Regions from separate parts of the Terrabacter sp. FW104-15G4B genome, predicted to be linked through region 2. Evidence: riboswitches for the same ligand, from Rfam matches in the RefSeq annotation. Region 2 holds a riboswitch; the other holds the start of a gene.
What was found. Region 2 has a riboswitch for S-adenosylmethionine ahead of AC3WRT_RS13320 (aminotransferase class V-fold PLP-dependent enzyme). Riboswitches for the same ligand answer to the same signal wherever they lie in the genome.
Positions count from the first base shown of each region.

Region 1 (3,199 bases), on a different contig from region 2:
GGCGCCGGCCCGGGCGCCGCGACGCGTGCCGCGACGGGTGCCGCGACGGGTGCCGGGACGGGCGGCGGCCGCGCCGACCGCGTGAAGCTGCCAGAGGGCATGCGCCAGGCGGCGACCGACTACGTCCTGGAGTCGGTGCGCAAGCGTCTGGAGCGCTGACCGGCGCTCCGCCTGTGGGGTGATCCCGGGCGGCGCGGTTGTCGCCATTCGTCGTCCACACCCCTTCGCGACGGGCAGCGGCGGTCCACAGGCGCGGGCTGGGGTCTGCCGGCCGGCGTCCCCGACCCTGAGGCTCGGAACATGCCGAAGATCTCCTTGTCCGGGCCAGCCGACCTGCTGACCATCATCCCCTTCCACCTGGGCTTTCAGCCGGCGCGCAGCGTCGTGGTCGTGTGCTTCCACGGCAGGCGCCTGGGCTTGGTGGCGAGGCTGGACCTCGTCGACGCAGACCTCGCCGTCGAGGCTGCGGCCGGCATCCTGCCGACCCTGCTCCAGGGCGACCCGTCCTCGGTGGCGCTCGTCGGCTTCGAGGACGACCGCGACGAGTCGCTGGCGCTGATCGAGGCCCTCGCATCAGGAGCGGAGTCCGAGCGGGTGGTGGTCCGCGAGCGCCTCGTCGTGCGTGACGGGCGTTGGTGGTCGGTGGGCTGTGACTGCTGTCCCGAGGAGGGTCGGCTGCTGCCGGAGCAGGCTGATGTGCCGGCGGTCGCCAGCTACGTCGCGCTCGGGCACGCGGTGCTGGCCGACCGCGAGGAGCTCGCGAGAGTGGTCGAGCCGCTGGCGCCGTCCGGGCCGCGCCACGACCTCGCCCTCGCCGCGATCGCGGACTGGCAGCGCCGGTACGAGGCGGCCGGGGGGTCGGTGTCCGGTGAGCACGACCAGCCGACCGGTCGCCGATGCCCCCGCAGGCTCGGCCGCGCGCCGAAGGTGGAGCTCGGGGTCCTCGACGGCGGTGACCCCAGCGCGCGGCAGTTCCTGGTCAACGACGCCCTCGTCGCCTGGGGAGGGGTGCTCCACGGAGAGGTCGAGGGCTACGGCATCGAGCACTGGCTGCCCTCGCTGGTCGGCCCCCTGCGTGACCTGCGGGTGCGCGACGCTCTCCTCGGGTGGTTGTGCCCGGGGATGGTCGATCCCGCTGACGTGGCGGACGAGGTCGTCGTCATGCTCGAGCTCCTGCTCGGTCGCGGGCTGCGGCTCAGGACCGAGCAGGACCAGCACGGTCATGCACAGGATGCGGGCCGGTCCAGGGCCGGAAGCGGACCTAAGAGGCCGGATGACGAGAGTCCCCTCAGCGGCACCGAGGTCGGGGCACGACTGCCGGACGCCGACGTCGAGGAGCTGCGTGCCCTGTACAACCTGCTGGACCGCGACGCCTCCGGGATCGGTGGCCGAGGCGCACGCGAGGACACGGATGACGACCACGGTGGGGGTCCGGGACAGGCGATCTCTCCGACGCCGGCTGGGGACGGTGAGCGCTGGAGTGACTGGGAGAAGGCGGCGACGCCGCGTCTGGTGCTCTCGCGACTTGAGCAGGTGTGCCGGTTGACCCCGGCCGACCATGCGGCGCCCCTGCTCTCCGTCGTGGCCGCCGTCGCATGGTGGAGTGGCGACGGGGCCAGGGCCGGGGTCGCGGCCGATCGCGCCCTCGAGCTCGATCCCGACTCCCAGCTCGGCCGGGTGGTCCGTGACTCCCTCGACGTCGGGATGCGACCGCCGCGGTGTGCCTGACGTCCATGTCGTGGACCGCCGGACCCGCTCTCTGTGAGCCCTCGCGTATGGTTGGGGCAGGTCATGAGCACCAGTGACAAGCCCCGGCTCGCTGGTCGGCAACCCTCCTTCGCGGTGGGGTGCCCCGGGTGAGGACCCGGCCACACCCAGATCCCGGGTGTGTGCAAGCGCGAGTGTGGAGGAGCACCCCCATGACTGTCATCCATCGGAAGCACGGCACGCGCCGTCCCGCGCGCCTCGCGACCGCTGGCGCTGCCCGGGCCGACGGCGACACGACGTCGGCCGTCCACCCGGGTGTGGGGCACGAGCCTCCCCGGCAGGTGCTACCGGACGGCGCCTGGCGTGAAGGTGGCCCCGTCGGCCGCCGGCAGTTCGCGGCCGTCGGTGACCTCGAGCTCGAGCGCGGTGGCACCCTGCCGGGGGCCCGCATCGCCTACGAGACCTGGGGCCGGCTCAACGAGGCTCGCGACAACGTCATCCTCGTGGAGCACGCGCTGACCGGCGACAGCCACGTGGTCGGCGAGGCAGGGGAGGGACATGCCTCCCCGGGCTGGTGGAACTCACTCATCGGTGCCGGCGCTCCCGTCGACCCGGACCAGTGGTTCGTCATCGCCTCCAACGTGCTCGGTGGGTGCCAGGGCAGCACAGGTCCCTCCAGCACGGCGCCGGACGGCCGCCCGTGGGGGAGCCGGTTCCCCTACGTCACGGTGCGAGACCAAGTGGCTGCCGAGCGGCTGCTCCTCGACCGGCTGGGCATCCGGCGAGTGGCCGCCGTCGTCGGCGGCTCCATGGGCGGCATGCGAGCCCTCGAGTGGGCCGTGACCCACCCGGACGACGTCGACCGTTGCATCGTGCTCGCCTCGACGGCCTACGCCACTGCCGACCAGATCGCCTGGTGCCAGCCGCAGCTGCTGGCGATCCGCAGCGACCCTGACTTCGCTGGGGGCGACTACTACGCGAGCGACCGGCGGCCCGACACCGGTCTCGGCCTTGCGCGCCGGATCGCCCACATCACCTACCGCACGGAGGCCGAGCTCGACGGGCGGTTCGGGCGCCAGCCACAGCGGAGCGAGGACCCGTTGCGGGCGGGCGACCGCGGCCGTTTCGCCGTCGAGTCCTACCTCGACCACCACGCGTCGAAGCTGTCGCGGCGCTTCGACGCCAACTCCTACGTCGTGCTGACCGAGGCGATGAACTCCCACGACGTCGGCCGCGACCGCGGCGGGCTGCGGGCGGCGCTCTCCCGCGTCACCGCGGACTGCACGGTCGTCTCCGTCGACACCGACCGGCTCTACCCCCCACGGCTGTCGGACGAGCTGCACGCGGCCCTGCCTTCCTCGACTCGCGCGCACATCACCTCCGACTTCGGTCACGACGGCTTCCTCATCGAGGAGCAGCAGGTCGGCCGCATTCTGCGCGACGCTCTGGAGGCGCAGGACCGCTGACCTCCGGGCCCTGCGGAGCGATGCGC
Region 1 covers NZ_JBYTCI010000026.1:43,891-47,089, forward strand. Annotated here, with positions in the region: gene AC3WRT_RS16930 (YkvA family protein) at 1-159, shown strand, start outside; gene AC3WRT_RS16935 (DUF4192 domain-containing protein) at 301-1,728, shown strand; SAM riboswitch class IV at 1,788-1,904, shown strand; gene metX (homoserine O-acetyltransferase MetX) at 1,920-3,173, shown strand.
Region 1: it holds a riboswitch for S-adenosylmethionine, as region 2 does, so the genes downstream of both, metX (homoserine O-acetyltransferase MetX) here and AC3WRT_RS13320 (aminotransferase class V-fold PLP-dependent enzyme) in region 2, are expected to answer to the same signal.

Region 2 (3,199 bases):
CGCCGTCTGGGCGAGCTACGCCCTGCCGGTGCGCTGAGCGCCTTGAGGCGCTGAGGGCGCTGAGGGCGGTGGGCGCACCCGCGCCCGCGCCGGGCCGTCACCAGGGACGCTCGACCTCCACGTCGCGCGGGTCCGCACCCTCGACGGCCCACCCGGCCTCGGTCAGGGTCCACGTCGCCTCGGTGCCGTGCTCCACGAGCCCGGCGACAGCGGTGACGAGGCGCTCGACGCCCTGGAGGGTGCTGCCGAGCCCGATGCTGGCGCGCACGGCTGTGGTGGGCCGCTCGCCCCACGGGTCCTCGAGCAGCTCGTCCACGAGCAGGTGGGCGCAGAACTTGCCGTCGCGCACGCCGATGCCGTGCTCGACGGAGAGCACCTGCGACACGAGCGCGGAGTCCCAGCCCTCGACGGTGAAGGCGACCACCCCGACGCGGTCGCTGTCGTCACCGAAGATCGACAGCACCTCGACACTGGCGACGTCCTCGAGGCCGGATCGCAGGCGCTCGAGCAGGCGCGCCTCGTGCTCCTCGATGGCCTCCCGGTGGCGGCTGATGGTGGCGCAGGCCGCGGCGAGGGCGATCGCGCCGATCACGTTGGGGCTGCCCCCCTCGTGGCGCGCGGGTCCGGTGGCCCAAGTCGTGCCGTCCTCGGTGACCGAGCGGGTGGCCCCGCCGCCGAGCAGGTAGGGGTTCCCGGCGTCGAGCCAGTCGGAGCGACCGGCGAGCACGCCGGCGCCGTAGGGGGCGTACGTCTTGTGCCCCGAGAAGGCGACGTAGTCGGCGTCCCACGCGGCGAGGTCGATGCGGCGGTGCGCCGAGAGCTGCGCGGCGTCGACGGCGACGCGGGCGCCGTGGGCGTGCGCCAGCGCGGCGAAGCGCTCGACCGGCCACACCTCTCCCGTCACGTTGGAGGCGGCCGCGACGACGACGAGGCGGTGGCGCGAGGGGTGGTCGGCGAGGGCTTCCTCGAGCAGTGCGTGCGCGTCCTCCACGGTCTGCGGGACGGGCAACCGGACCGTGCGGAAGCCCCCCCACGGCAGCAGCGTCGAGTGGTGCTCGGAGCCGAAGACGAAGACCGTCGTGCGGCTCGGCAGCGCCTTGCTCAGCAGCGCCCACGAGTCGGTCGTCGTGCGGGTGAAGATCACCGAGTCGCCCTCGCGGGCCCCGACGAACGCCGCAACCTCGGCCCGGGCCTGCTCGTACCACGCACTGGTCAGGCGCGAGGCGAAGCCGGCGCCGCGGTGCACCGAGGAGTAGGTCTCCAGCGCCCGGTCCACCGCAGCCTTCACCGTCTCGAGTGCCGGCGTCGAGGCCGCGTGGTCGAGGTTGGCGTATGCCGTGTCGCCGCGGAGCGTCGGCACGCGCAGTCCCGCACCGACGACGGTGGGCAGCGCGCGTGCCTCGGGCACGACGTGCAGGGCGCGGGTGCGCACGGCCGGAGCCGGAGAGCCGCCACAACCGGAGGCGGCACCGTGAGAGGGGTGGACGGGATTGACTGAGGGACGGGTCGAGGAGAGGACCGACATGGGAGTGCTCCTGGGGTCATGGGACCCACCCGGTGCGGGTCCGCGCTTGCCGACCTCGATCTCACGAACGGACCGAGGGTGGCCTGGTCGTCACCCGGAGCACCCCACCGCGGAGGAGGGTTGCTGGCCAGCGAGCCGGGGCTTGTCACTGGCACTCATGACCTGCGAAGGACGATAGAGCGGCGCGTCGTTCCCTGTCCACCTCTCGGTACTCGGGTGTCGCGATCTGAGACGGCCGCGGGAGGCGCCGCGCCGCTGCCTCGTCGACCGGCCTGCGCGATCCGTCCTGGTGCGCGTGTGACGCGTGAGTTCAGCGGGGCGTTGGCGTACGGTGCCAGCATGGCGTCACGACCCTCCAGCAGCCAGCGATCGAGCACCGCCGCGGCCACGCGCGCCAAGGGCGGCTCGAGCGGCGCGTCGTCGCGCCCGCCGGCAGCCCGGTCGACGCGGCCCGCGCAGCGCAAGCCGGCCACCCGGAAGCCGGCGCCCAAGACGCCGTCGAAGGCCAAGGGCGGGGGACTGCCCTTCCCGCTGGGCGCGGTCCGCAACACCTGGATGGGCGTGTCGCACCTGGCTGGGGGAGCGGTGCGCCGGGTCGGCCACAGCGCGGCCGACCTCGAGCCCGAGCACCGCAGGGACGGCATCGGCTTCACGCTGATCGCTCTCGCGGTCGTCGTGGCGGCCCGTGAGTGGTGGGGCGTCTCCGGCACCTTCGGACAGATCGTCCACGCCGTCTTCGCCGGCACCTTCGGGCGCGTCGCGTACGCCGTGCCGCTGGTGTTGCTCGCCGTGGGCCTGCGCATGCTGCGCGCGCCGCAGGACGAGGCCGCCACCAACCGCATCGTCGTCGGCACCATCGCCCTGACCTTCGCCGCGTGCGGGCTCTCGCACTTGGCCGACGGCATCCCGAACCCTCCGGACGGGGCCGACGGCATGCGCGCCGCCGGCGGAATCATCGGCTTCCTCGCCTCCAGCCCGCTGGCGGCTGCCGTCTCGACCTACGGCGCGCTCGTCCTGCTCATCCTCCTGGGCCTCTTCGGCCTGCTCGTGATCACGGCCACGCCGGTCAGCATGATCCCGACCCGGATGCACCAGCTGCGCGCCCTCGTCATCCACCACGACCACGACGACGACGAGTTCGACGACTCCGACGAGACCGACGACGCACCGGCCGCCGCGGTGAAGCGGGCCCGCCGCAAGCCGGTCGACCTGGCCGACCGCGACGGAGACGAGGCCTTCCGCCAAGCCGCCCAGAAGGCCCTCGAGGACGAGGGCTCCACGAGGCCGCGTCCCGGCGAGAAGCGCCCGACGCCTCCCGGCCTGCTGGCTCCCCGCCCCGGCGGCGAGAAGGGCGGCGAGAAGGTCATCGACGCCACCGACCCCAAGACGCTCGGGGCGCCCGACACCAGCAGGGTGGGGCCCAAGGCCGAGCTCATCCCGCCGCCGATGTCCGAGCTCCCGGCCCGCGTGGAGCAGCTGAGCCTCGGTGGGGACATCACCTACCGCCTGCCCGACCACTCCATGCTGACCCCGGGTGCGCCGCACAAGACGCGCAGCGAGACCAACGACCGCGTCGTCGAGTCGCTGACGAACGTCTTCGACCAGTTCGACATCGACGCCGCCGTCACCGGCTTCACCCGCGGTCCGACGGTCACGCGCTACGAGGTGGAGCTC
Region 2 covers NZ_JBYTCI010000016.1:2,773-5,971, forward strand. Annotated here, with positions in the region: gene AC3WRT_RS13315 (endonuclease/exonuclease/phosphatase family protein) at 1-37, shown strand, start outside; gene AC3WRT_RS13320 (aminotransferase class V-fold PLP-dependent enzyme) at 98-1,432, opposite strand; SAM riboswitch class IV at 1,563-1,688, opposite strand; gene AC3WRT_RS13325 (FtsK/SpoIIIE family DNA translocase) at 1,865-3,199, shown strand, end outside.